Regions from separate parts of the Clostridium septicum genome, predicted to be linked through region 1. Evidence: a T-box and tRNA genes for the amino acid it is inferred to sense, from the RefSeq annotation. Region 1 holds a T-box; the other holds one or more tRNA genes.
The links. The T-box of region 1 lies ahead of argS (arginine--tRNA ligase). A T-box ahead of a tRNA ligase gene usually reads a tRNA of that ligase, here a tRNA-Arg.

Region 1 (6,403 bases):
AATTTATAAAAATGTAAGAAAATCCTCTAAAGGTGGTTGTAATTGTGGCAATTGTTCATCACATTGTCCTATGTACAACGACAAAAATAAAGGTAGAAAGTAATTACTTCCTACCTTTATTTTTATGCTTTATCTGCTATATCTACTAATTCTTTATTTCTATCCATTAATCTATTTATGTAAAATTTCACTGTAGCAACTGTAGGAGAAGCTAAAAGCATTCCTATAGGTCCGAAGAAACCTCCACCAACCACAACTCCTAGTATTATAAAAACTGGTCTAACTCCTACTTTACCACCTATTAGTTTAGGATCAAGGTACCAACCATCAAATAATTGAAGTGATAAAAGTACTAAAAATACAGTAAATGCTTTTGTTGGAGATACAAATATATTAAATAAGAATCCTACTGCCTCTCCAATAAAAGGCCCAAAATAAGGAATCATATTAGTTAATCCAACTATAAAAGCTAGAAGCAATGCATATTCTGACTTAACTAAATTTAGTAATATAAAGGCCATAAAGCCTATAATAGAGGAATCTATAGCTTTTATCCCTATATAAGTTCCTATCATATGATGATAAATTCTTATAAACTCTATAAATTTTTTAGATTTTTCCTCCTTTAATATTATAAACAAGATTCTCTTAGTACCTTTTAGTAATCTCTCTTTATCTACTAACACATATACTGATATCATTATTCCAAGTACAAATTTAAGTAAGTTACTTGATATTGAAAATACATATGAAAATGATCCTTCCAATAAACTTACTGTAAAAGCTCCAACTTGTGAAATTATTCCATTAACAGTATCCATAGTACCTGTAGAAACTATAATATCTTTTATGTTCTGATTACTTAATACATCATTTATCCAATTTTGCATTGATAAAATATAACTTGGAATATCTTTCGTAAGATCTATAGCACTTTCTACAACACTAGGTATCCAATAAAAGGCTATTAATGTAAAAATACTTATTATCAATGCATAAGTTGACAATATAGCAATACCCTTTTTAAGTTTAAACCTTCTTTCTAACAACTTTACTAAAGGGTTTAGTATATATGCTATGACAAGCCCATAAATAAATGGTACACATAATGATAATAATCTACCTAATATATTAAAAAAGTATCTATAATTATCTATAATTTTATACCCAACAATCCCTATTATAATGGCCATAACAATTGCTATTACTAAATCTTTATGTTTTATATTTTTAAACACAAACTGTCCACCTTTCTATATTATTTTATATTTGATTATATCATAAACTAATGTTTTAGTCTTGTTATTATTAAATTTTTATACTATAAAAGGGATGTTATACACCCCTTTTTGTTACATCTTTTCCACTACTTCTATTCCTAATAGAGCTAATGCATTTTTTATTACTTGACAACTAGCTTCTACTAACTTCAATCTAGCTTCTTTTAATGTTTCATCTTCTAAATTTAATACAGAATGTGCATTATAGAATTTATTAAATGCCTTTGCAACATCTATAACATATCTAGTAACAACTGAAGGTTCTAACTTTTCTACTGATAAATGAATTTGTTTATTGAAGTTTTCTAAAGTCTTAACTAATTCAAACTCTTCCTTTGAAATAAGCTTAGAATAATCTGCTACCCCTTTAAGCTCTCCAGCTCTTTGTAATATGCTGTTAGCTCTTGCATATGAATATTGAACATATGGTCCTGTTTCCCCTTCAAATGAAAGCATTTCTTTCCAGTCAAAAACTATATCCTTTTCTCTTGAATTTTTTAAATAAGTAAACACTAAAGCTCCAACACCTATTTTCTTAGCTACTTCTTCTTTATTTTCAAGATTAGGATTTTTTTCATTTATTACTTCTAATGTCTTATCTACTGACTCTCTTATTAAATCATCTAATAAAACTATTTCACCTTTTCTAGTTGAAAGTTTTCTATCTGCAAATTTAACTAATCCAAATCCTACATGAACGCAATCCTTTGCCCACTCATGTCCTGCAAGCTCTAAAACCTTAAATACTTGCTTAAAATGTAACGCTTGTGGTGTTCCAACTACATATACACACTTATCAAAATCATATGTTTTCTTCCTATACATAGCTGCTGCTAAATCTCTAGTTGCATATATTGAAGCACCATCAGCTTTTAAAACTATACATGGAGGCATATTATACTCATCAAGCATTACAACTTGAGCTCCGTTACTTTCAACTAATAGTCTCTTTTCTCTTAATTCATTAACTACAACATCCATTTTATCATTATAGAATGCTTCTCCAGCATATGAATCAAATTTAACATTAAATATATCGTAAACTCTAGCAAATTCTTTTAAGCTTAAATCTCTAAATCTCTTCCATAAAGCTTCTGCTTCTTTATCTCCATCTTCTAAAGCCTTAAAATAAGCTCTTCCTTCATCCTCTAACTCTGGGTTCTTTTCTGCTTCATCATGGAATTTAACGTATATTCTAAGTAATTCGTTTATTGCATTTTCTTCTAACGCTTCTTCATTTCCCCATCTTTTATAAGCAGATATAAGCTTACCAAATTGTGTGCCCCAGTCTCCTAAATGATTAATACCTTCTACAGTATATCCTTCTTTTTTAAATAGTTTATATAAAGAATTACCTATAGCTGTAGTAAATAGATGACCTACATGGAAAGGCTTTGCTATGTTAGGTGATGAATATTCAACACAAACAGTTTTTCCTTCTCCAATATTTGATGAACCGTAGTCATCTCCTTCTTCTAATACTTTTTCTATTGTATTTTTTGTAAATATACTTTTATCTGCAAAAAAGTTTATGTATGGTCCTAAATTTGTTATATTTTCAAACCCTTCTTTATCTAATTTAGAACTTAGCTCTTCAGCTATCATATTAGGAGCTTTTCTAAAAGCCTTTGCCAATTGAAAACATGGGAATGCATAATCTCCCATTTCAGGTTTTGGTGGTATTTCTAAAAGTTTTTCTATTGTTTCAATATCCATATCAACATGTTGCTTTATCACTTCTGCAACTTTCTTTTTATAATCCATTTTTATTCCTCCCAGTATCTATACTTTTAATAAAAAAATCCGTCTCTTATATATATAAGAGACGGATCTACATCCGCGGTACCACTCTAATTGCATTAAAAAATGCCACTTAACGCTTTAACGCAGCTACTACGATTTATCCTACTTAATTTCAGTAAATGTCTCCAAGGCTCTCTTCTTATAATTTATCTTATAGAGCTTACACCATCCCCTACTCGCTTAAAGCATCAATTATAATACTCTTCTCTTCTTCGACTATTTTTTAATTTAACTTAATAAGCTTATTATACATAATTATAACTTTTATTGTCAACCAATAAAGATACATATAATTACTATAATTATAAATTTAATATATATTTTTCATTTATCTCTTGAATAAAAAAAAAAATGATATAATATTTAATTATGGGTCTTTCCCAAAGTAATATTATTTATAATAAGGAGTTCTTATGAATAGAGTTGGTGTTATTGATATTGGTCCAAGTTCTGTAAGGTTAATGTTAACAGAAGTTGAAGAAGGCGGATATTTTAAAATTATAGATGAACTTAAAACCTCTATAAGATTATGCGATGATTTAGTTAATGATTGTTCAATATGTAAGGATAAAATTAATTCAATCATTTCTACTCTTCGCTCTTATAAATCATTATGTACTATATCTGGAGTTACTAAAATTTTTGCTGTTGCTACTGAATCCTTTAGAACTGCAGACAACAAGGATTTACTAATATCTCTTATAAAAAAAGAATTAGATATTGAGGTTAATGTTCTTAGTTGCAAAGATGAGATATATCTAAATTATCTTGGGGTAACTAAAAGTATCTATGTTGAAAATTCTTTAATGGTAGAAGTTGCAGGCACAGCAACCCATATAGCCTGGATAAAAGATCATAAAATAATAAGAAGTTCCACTTTACCTTTTGGTAGTGTAAACTTAACATTTAAACACAACTTAAATGACAGAGTTTTACCAAATAGTATAGATAATGCACTTAATATTATAAAATCTAGTTTAAATGCAATTGAATGGTTTAAAGAAGCTAAATTTGATTCTGTAATAGGCGTTGCTGAAATAGTTAGAAATTTAGGTAAAATTGATAGGGTAAGAAAACGCTACCCTTTTGATATCCCTCACAACTATGAATTAACAGATATAGATGTGCAAGAAATCTTTAATATAGTAAAATCAAAAGATTTTAAACAAAGACAAAAAATTGAAGGTCTTGATTTTGAATTAGCTGACATTATTGTTGGTGGTACAGCTATATTTTGTTCTATAGTAAAAATTGCCAATGCAAGTAATGTAATAATTTCAGGACGTGGCTTAAGAGAAGGTATAATGTATGATTATTTAGAAAAAACTTATAATCTAGATAACGATATTTTAGATTATAGTATTAATGGTATATTAGATACATTAAACATTAATAAATGTCATGCTAAACATGTTTTTGATATTACATCAAAACTTTTTGATTCACTAAGACCACTTCATAATTTAGGAGAAAAATATTACCACATAGTAAAAACTGCTTCTATGCTACATGATTGTGGTATTAGTATAAATTACTATGATCACCATAAACATTCTTTTTATGTAATATTACACTCTTATATAAATGGCTTAAGCCATAAAGAGCTTTTAATGAGTGCTGCAATTGCTGCATCTCATAGATTTAATAGCTATAAACTTCCATTACCACCTTTTGCAACTATTATAAATCAACTTGATTTAAAATGTATAGCTCAAATAGGAGTACTTCTAAAAATTTCTGAAGGCCTTGATAGAAGCTTGGTTGGTGCTATTAAAGATATAAATGTTGAATTTGACTCTAATGAAGTTAAATTAACTGTATGGTCTGACATAGATGTTGAACTTGAAATACGTCAAGCTCTAAGGGCATCTAGCAGATTTAAAGAAGTATATAATAGAGATCTTATTATAATAAAAGGTTAATAAACAAAAATGGGCTATCTTAAAATAACTATTCCTAGAAAATATAGCTTGTACTTTAAGAAAAATAAATTATATAAGTAGATATAACAAAAGCACATGGTAAGAACGTTTAATCTTACTATGTGCTTTTTGGTTTGGAAAATATCAAAAATAATTAGCAAATTATAATTTTGATACAGCTCCTTTTTTATGTTCAATTATAAATTCTATAAAAATATTCCTACAACACTAAATGCTATTTTTGTAAATAAATTAAATATTAGACTTGAAGGAATTGATATTAATTTACTACCAATTAATAAAACACCCATTAATATAAGAATTTGATACTGATAAATTGTATCTGCAACTTTATAAAATGTTTTAGGCCATAAATCTCTTAATATGTCAAATCCTGCAAGTCCTGGAAGAGGTATTAAATTAAAAACAAATAGATTCACATTTATTACAGCTATGTAAAGTAACATTGATAAACCAGTTAGGTAAAAATTGGTCGGCAATGACTTAGCTAACGCTGCCCAAAAAGCATATATAAATGTAAAAATTAAACCTATAATTAAATTTCCAAGTGGTGCTGCTATACTTACCTTTATAGCATCCTTATATCCTCTTTTATATGCATTAGGATTTGTATCAACAGGTTTAGTCCATCCAAAATGAACTAATAAAATCATAATAAATCCTATTGGATCTATATGTGCTGCCGGATTTAAAGTTAATCTTCCTTGAAATCTTGGTGTTTTATCTCCAAGCTTATCAGCTACTAAAGCTCTAGAATACCCTTGAACTGTAAAAGCTACTAATATAGCTGGAACAGTTAAAATAATATTTAATAAATAATTTCTCATTTCATCACTCCTAATGATTATGTTTATTAAAGATTATAACATATATGTATAATTAAATGTTATATGTTTACAGTATTTTAAAGAAAAAACCCCTCATATGAGGAGTTATAAAAATTCATTTTTATCTATTTACTTTTGTTACAGCATTTCTACTATTTTCTACTCCACTTGATGATGGTTTTTCATTTTCTGATACTGATGGATTTTCTTCTGTTGTTGGTGGAGTTATTTGTGGTTTATTACCCTCTGTTGTTGGTGGAGTTATTTGTGGTTTATTACCTTCTGTTGTTGGTGGTTTTTCTGATGGTTTTTCTTGTTCTGTTACTGGTGGATTTTTATCAGTGTTATTTCCTGAATCAGTATTTGTATTTGTATTTGTTTCTGGTTTTGGTTCTCTAATTAAAGGTAAATCATCATCTAAATTTTTATCATTATTTTCTTCAGATACAGTTCCATATAATGACGTGTACCTTTCATGTTCTGCATCATAAGTTGATTTTAAGCTTTCTATTGCATAATAATCATATTCTTTTGAATCAGGAAGCTTATT
Region 2 (6,403 bases), 1.3 Mb from region 1:
GCAGCAGCTAAGCTTTCAGATAGATATATACAAGATAGATATTTACCTGATAAAGCTATAGATTTAATAGATGAAGCTGGAGCTATGATTAGAACAGAAATAGATTCACTGCCAACGGAACTTGATAAAATTAGAAGAAGACAATTTCAATTAGAAATAGAAAAAGAAGCCTTAACAAGAGAAAATGATGAAGGTTCTAAAAAGAAGTTAAAAGCTTTGGAAAAAGATATTGCAGAGCTTAAAGCTAAAAATGATGAGATGACTGCTAAATTTGAAAAAGAAAGAGATGCTATTTTAAACATTAGAGATTTAAAATCTAAATTAGATGAAGCTAGAGGAGAGTTAGAAATAGCACAAAGAAATTATGATTACAATAGAGCAGCAGAAATTCAATATAGTGAAATTCCCAAAATAGAAGCTGAAATAGATTTAAAAGAAAAAGAAGTAAAAGAAAATTATGAAGGTGCTTTATTAAAAGAAGAGGTAACAGAAGAAGAAGTATCTCAAATTCTTTCAAGATGGACAGGAATTCCAGTAAGTAATTTACTAGAAGGTGAAAGAGAAAAACTTTTAAGATTGGAAGATGAAATGCAAAATAGAGTAATAGGTCAAGAAGAAGCTATTACGTCAGTAACAAATGCCATATTAAGAGCTAGAGCAGGATTAAAGGATATAAATAGACCTATAGGATCATTTATATTTTTAGGACCAACAGGGGTAGGTAAAACAGAGCTTGCTAAAACTTTAGCTAGAAATCTATTTGATTCAGAAGAGAACATAATAAGAATAGATATGTCTGAGTATATGGAAAAACATGCAGTATCAAGATTAGTTGGAGCGCCTCCAGGATATGTGGGATATGATGAAGGTGGTCAATTAACTGAAGCTGTTAGAAGAAATCCTTATAGTGTTATATTATTTGATGAAATAGAAAAAGCTCATGAGGATGTATTCAATTTATTTTTACAAATACTAGATGATGGTCGATTAACAGATAATAAAGGAAAAACAGTTGATTTTAAAAATACAATAATTATAATGACATCTAATATAGGTAGTAGCTATCTTTTAGAAAATACTGATGAACATTCTGTAGATTCTAAAATAAGAGAAGAAGTAATGAATGAAATGAAGCTAAGGTTTAAGCCAGAGTTCTTAAATAGAGTAGATGATATTATAATGTTTAAGCCTTTATCAGAATCAGGAATCAAGAAGATAATTGATATATTCTTAGATGAAGTAAGAAATAGGCTAAAAGATAGAAGTGTTAAATTAGAAGTAACAGAAGCTGCAAAAGATATAATGGCTAAAGAGGGATATGATATGGTATATGGTGCAAGACCTCTTAAGAGATATATACAAAACACTTTAGAGAATAATCTAGCAAGAAAAATTATTAAAGGCGAAATCGCTTATGGATCTAATGTAACTATTGATGGATTAGATGAGGAGATTATTATAAAAGTTCAATAAAATTTAAAAATATAGCTGGAAATGAAAATTTTCAGTTATATTTTTTTTTGTATAAAATATATATGTATGTAAGATGTAATATGTATGGAGGAAAAATATGTACTCAATATTTTCTTTTTTTAAGAGATTTAAAATAAAAAAGAATATACTTATACAAGATAAAAGTTTAGTGGAAATAGAGAAAGTGTTAATGGGATATTTTAGTCATTGTATAGAAAACGAAAAGAAATTAAAACAAAAAAGCAATAAATATATATACCCTAAATCTATTTTAGAAAATTATAACAAAGTGTACTATTCTTTTATAATAGAGATGTATAAAAATATCAAAGTAAAAGCTGAGTTTTATAATATTTTCTTAAACATTAATTCTATTAATATAATTGAAAAATCAATAGTGGTAGATGTAGATAAAATTATAGAAATAAAATATAAAAATTCAAAAGTAAAAACTAAATATAAAGATAATCATTTAATCTACTTAAATATTAAAAATAATAAATTATTTGTTAGTAGAGATATTATTGAAGAAGGAATTAAAGCTGATGAGCTTGTTAATACAATTAGTTCATATGAAAAATATATGGAAAATAAAATAAATATTATTAAGAAAAATAAATCTAGTTTAAAAGAATATATAAATAACTTTAATAAAAGAAGTAATCCAAAAGTACAAGAAAATAAAAAGGGGGTATATAGATATTCAGGATATGATGGGAATTTAGCAGCAAAGTGGGCAAGTGAAAATTGGGATGCAGAGGAAGAATACCAAGGCAATGACTGTACAAATTTTGTATCAAAATGTTTAAAAAACGGGGGACTTCCAATGGATAAAATTTGGAGACCTGGAAGTTATGCGTGGATAAGAGTAGTAAATTTAAGAAATTGGTTAGTTAACACAGGATATGGAGTTGAGAATAAGGACAATAGTAATTTAAGTTTAGGAGATGTAGTACAGCTACATAGCAGATCAAAGGATATGTGGTCACATTCTACAATAATTACTTATATAGATGAGCAAGGGGAAATTTATGTATCTGCACATTCATATCCCTATTATAATAGACCTTTATTTTCTTATTATCCAACATATGCATATTCAAATATTAGATATTTAAGGATAAAAAGGGGTTAATAACAATGATTTGCGACATTTAGTATATTCTGACTTTTTTTTATTTTAGAACTTTAATTTTTTTATTAAAATATGTTGACAAGACATGCGTTCAGGGGTTATGATATACAACGTAATATGCATGCGGCTTTAGCTCAGCTGGATAGAGCAACGCCCTTCTAAGGCGTGGGCCAGGAGTTCGAATCTCTTAAGCCGCACCAAATAACTTTAATAAATCTTTATTAGGTTATTTAAACATTTGCGTGTTTAGCTCAGCTGGATAGAGCAACGCCCTTCTAAGGCGTGGGCCAGGAGTTCGAATCTCTTAACACGCACCACATGCTGGGATATCGCCAAGCGGTAAGGCACCGCACTTTGACTGCGGTATTCGTAGGTTCAAATCCTGCTATCCCAGCCATTAGGTTTACTAGCTCAGTCGGTAGAGCACTTGACTTTTAATCAAGGTGTCCGGGGTTCGATTCCCCGGTAAGCCACCAATTTAATGCTAAGTTACTTAATATATAACTCAGAATACCTGAGTAATTATGCGGAAGTGGCTCAATGGTAGAGCGTCACCTTGCCAAGGTGAATGTTGCGAGTTCGAGTCTCGTCTTTCGCTCCAAAAAAAGAAGTGTAAAAAATTACACTTCTTTTTTGTTTATGTTAATCTTCTAAAGATAGATTATTTTAAGCCTGATTCGTATTGTTGAACCATTCTCTTAACCATTTCTCCACCAACACTACCGCATTGTTTTGAAGATAAATCTCCGTTATAGTCAGTAAAAGGAACGCCCATTTCACTAGCTACTTCGTTTTTAAATTTTGCTAATCCATTTTTTGCTTCCGGTACTAATGTCTTTGCCATAATTAAAACCTCCTAACATTTTAACATTAAAAATTAAAATGTTTATTATTTTAATATTTGAATTTATACTACAAATTATTTTATTCCTGATTCGTATTGTTGAACCATTCTCTTAACCATTTCTCCACCAACACTACCGCATTGCTTTGAAGATAAGTTTCCGTTGTAGTCAGTGAAAGGAACTCCCATTTCGCTTGCAACTTCATTTTTAAACTTTGCTAATCCATTTTTTGCTTCTGGTACTAATGTTTTTGCCATGATAAATTCCTCCTTAAATATTCAATATTAAAATTGAATTTGTTTTAATTTTTGATCATTTAAATTAGTATTATTTTATTCCTGATTCGTATTGTTGAACCATTCTCTTAACCATTTCTCCGCCAACGCTACCGCATTGTTTTGAAGATAGGTTTCCGTTATAGTCAGTGAAAGGAACTCCCATTTCACTAGCTACTTCGTTTTTAAATTTGGCTAGTCCGTTTTTAGCTTCTGGAACTAATGTTTTTGCCATTGTACTTACCTCCTTAAAACTTTAAAAGTTTTTTATTTGCTAAGCTTTTTTGCTTTGCATTATTATATTGTGCAAATTAGTTTTTTATAAACTATAAAAATAAAACCAAAAAAGGTAAAAGTAATTTATATATACATATATTGGACAAAAACATAAATGTATTTGGCACTAATGATTAATATTAACTTAGAGTAGGGTAAATATGTATGAAAAAGGACAATTTTTAATTAAAAATTGTCCTTTTTTATAAAAATTAATATTTTTTTATTTTCAATATTCCAATTACAACAGGAATAGTTATTAATGAAGAAACTATAGCTTCTGGAATACCGTTAGATATTCCTATAGCAAGGAGTGTACCTGAAACAGCAGAAGTAGAAATTTCTCTAGCAGCTGCATATTGTTCTAAGTATAAAATGTAAGTTAAACCTAATACACCAATAGTATTTGTAAGAGTTGCTAATACTGCAGATATACCAATTGAAATGCTCTGGTTTTTTATAATATTTTTTAAAAGTTTATAAATGTAGTAAGCTACAATACCTATTAATATTCTTGGGACAAGAGCTATTATAGGATTATAAAATACAAATGAAGTAAGTGTTGGCGCAGTAAAATTTTGATACATTGAAAATAGTCCAAACATTAAACCAACAGTTGCTCCGACTATAGGCCCCTCTAAAATAGCACCTATAATAACAGGTACATGCATAATAGTAAGTCTAAATATAGGTAATGTAATAAATCCAAGGCCAGATACACCTAAAAATATAGAAATACCTGATAACATAGCTATCATTACCATCTTTCTAACATGACTTTTTGATTTCCCCATTTCAGTTGTTTTTAACATTTAATTGACCTCCGTTCTTATTCCTTTTATGGATATAATTCGGTAAAAATGATTGTTATTTTTTTAGTTCAGTTTCATTTTAGAATACCGACGATTTTATTTTAGCATATGATTAAAAACTGTAAAGAGAATTTTGATAAAAAAATATCAAATTACACAAATTTCAAAATAATGGTATTAAATTTAATGAAATCGTATTGAATAATTATTCTATTTGTTATATTATATATATAACAAATAGAATAAAAGGAGGGTGTTTTATGCTTAAAGTTGTTAATTATTCAAAAGTATATAAAGGAAATAAAAAGGCTGTAAATAATATATCTATAGAAATTGAATCAGGAGATATATTTGGATTTATAGGTCATAATGGAGCCGGGAAAACAACTACAATTAAATCAATAGTTGGAATCTTAAATTTTGATGAGGGAGAAATAATTATAGATGGTATATCTATTAAAGAGGAACCTATAAAATGCAAAAAAAATATAGCATATATTCCTGATAATCCAGATTTATATGATTCATTAACAGGAATACAATATTTGAATTTTATAAGTGATATATATAATATTTCTAAAATTGATAGAGAGAATTTAATAAAGAAATATGGAGAAGCATTTGAGATTACTAAGTCATTAGGAGATTTAATATCTTCCTATTCACATGGTATGAAACAAAAACTTGCTATTATATCGGCATTGATACACAGACCTAAATTATTAATTTTAGATGAGCCATTTGTTGGATTAGATCCTAAAGCATCACATACTTTGAAAGAAATAATGAAAAGGATGTGCAGTGAAGGTGGAGTAATATTTTTTTCAACACATGTATTAGAAGTAGCAGAAAAACTATGTAATAAAATAGCAATTATAAAAGATGGAGCTATTGTAGCTAGTGGAGAGACAAAAAAAGTTATTGGAGATAATACTTTAGAAAATGTATTTATGGAGTTGATAGAAAATGAGTAATTTATTTAGTTTACTTAAAGCTAATTTTATTAATTCCATCGGGATTAATAAAATCTTAAAGGAAAAGAGAGTTACAGAAAGATATAAAAGTATATTTATATTAGTAAGTATGGTAGTTGTAGCAATATTATTAGTGTATGTAGGAATAAAGTATTTTTCATTAATAGCAGATGTTCTAGAAGCATCTGGAAATATTGATATACTTTTATGTTTGGTATTTTTAGCAAGTACAGCTTTTATATTTTTTACATCTATATATAAGGCACAAGGAGTATTGTTTTCTGTTAAAGGTCTTGATATGTTAATGAGTTTACCTATAACTTCAACAACTATTCTTGCTAGTAAAGTAATTAATTTATTATTGTTAAATTATTTATTATTAATATTTGTTTTAATACCGCCAGCATTAGTATATTTTAGTAGAGTAGATTTATCCTATTTATTTTTTATATATTTATTTGTGGGATTAATTTTTATGCCGTTAACACCTGTAATAATAGCCTCAATAATAGCGTTTATACTGAGTTATATAGCTACTAAAGTTAAATTTAAAAATTTAGTGTTAAATATTGGTACATTTGCATTTTTATAGGAATAATGGCTATATCATTTA

Region 2: it has a tRNA-Arg gene. The T-box ahead of argS (arginine--tRNA ligase) is inferred to sense a tRNA for this amino acid. The anticodon was not compared.

Annotation. Positions count from the first base shown of each region.
Region 1 covers NZ_CP023671.1:457,948-464,350, forward strand. The annotation lists gene CP523_RS01985 (FeoB-associated Cys-rich membrane protein) at 1-103, shown strand, start outside; gene CP523_RS01990 (AI-2E family transporter) at 123-1,238, opposite strand; gene argS (arginine--tRNA ligase) at 1,353-3,044, opposite strand; T-box leader at 3,099-3,305, opposite strand; gene CP523_RS02000 (Ppx/GppA phosphatase family protein) at 3,497-5,005, shown strand; gene CP523_RS02005 (site-2 protease family protein) at 5,212-5,853, opposite strand; gene CP523_RS02010 (LCP family protein) at 5,975-6,403, opposite strand, start outside.
Region 2 covers NZ_CP023671.1:2,557,561-2,563,963, forward strand. The annotation lists gene clpB (ATP-dependent chaperone ClpB) at 1-1,473, shown strand, start outside; gene CP523_RS11745 (amidase domain-containing protein) at 1,571-2,608, shown strand; tRNA gene CP523_RS11750 (tRNA-Arg) at 2,732-2,808, shown strand; tRNA gene CP523_RS11755 (tRNA-Arg) at 2,849-2,925, shown strand; tRNA gene CP523_RS11760 (tRNA-Gln) at 2,931-3,005, shown strand; tRNA gene CP523_RS11765 (tRNA-Lys) at 3,009-3,084, shown strand; tRNA gene CP523_RS11770 (tRNA-Gly) at 3,135-3,209, shown strand; gene CP523_RS11775 (alpha/beta-type small acid-soluble spore protein) at 3,270-3,452, opposite strand; gene CP523_RS11780 (alpha/beta-type small acid-soluble spore protein) at 3,528-3,710, opposite strand; gene CP523_RS11785 (alpha/beta-type small acid-soluble spore protein) at 3,781-3,963, opposite strand; gene CP523_RS11790 (ECF transporter S component) at 4,217-4,816, opposite strand; gene CP523_RS11795 (ABC transporter ATP-binding protein) at 5,077-5,790, shown strand; gene CP523_RS11800 (ABC transporter permease) at 5,783-6,382, shown strand; gene CP523_RS11805 (hypothetical protein) at 6,388-6,403, shown strand, end outside.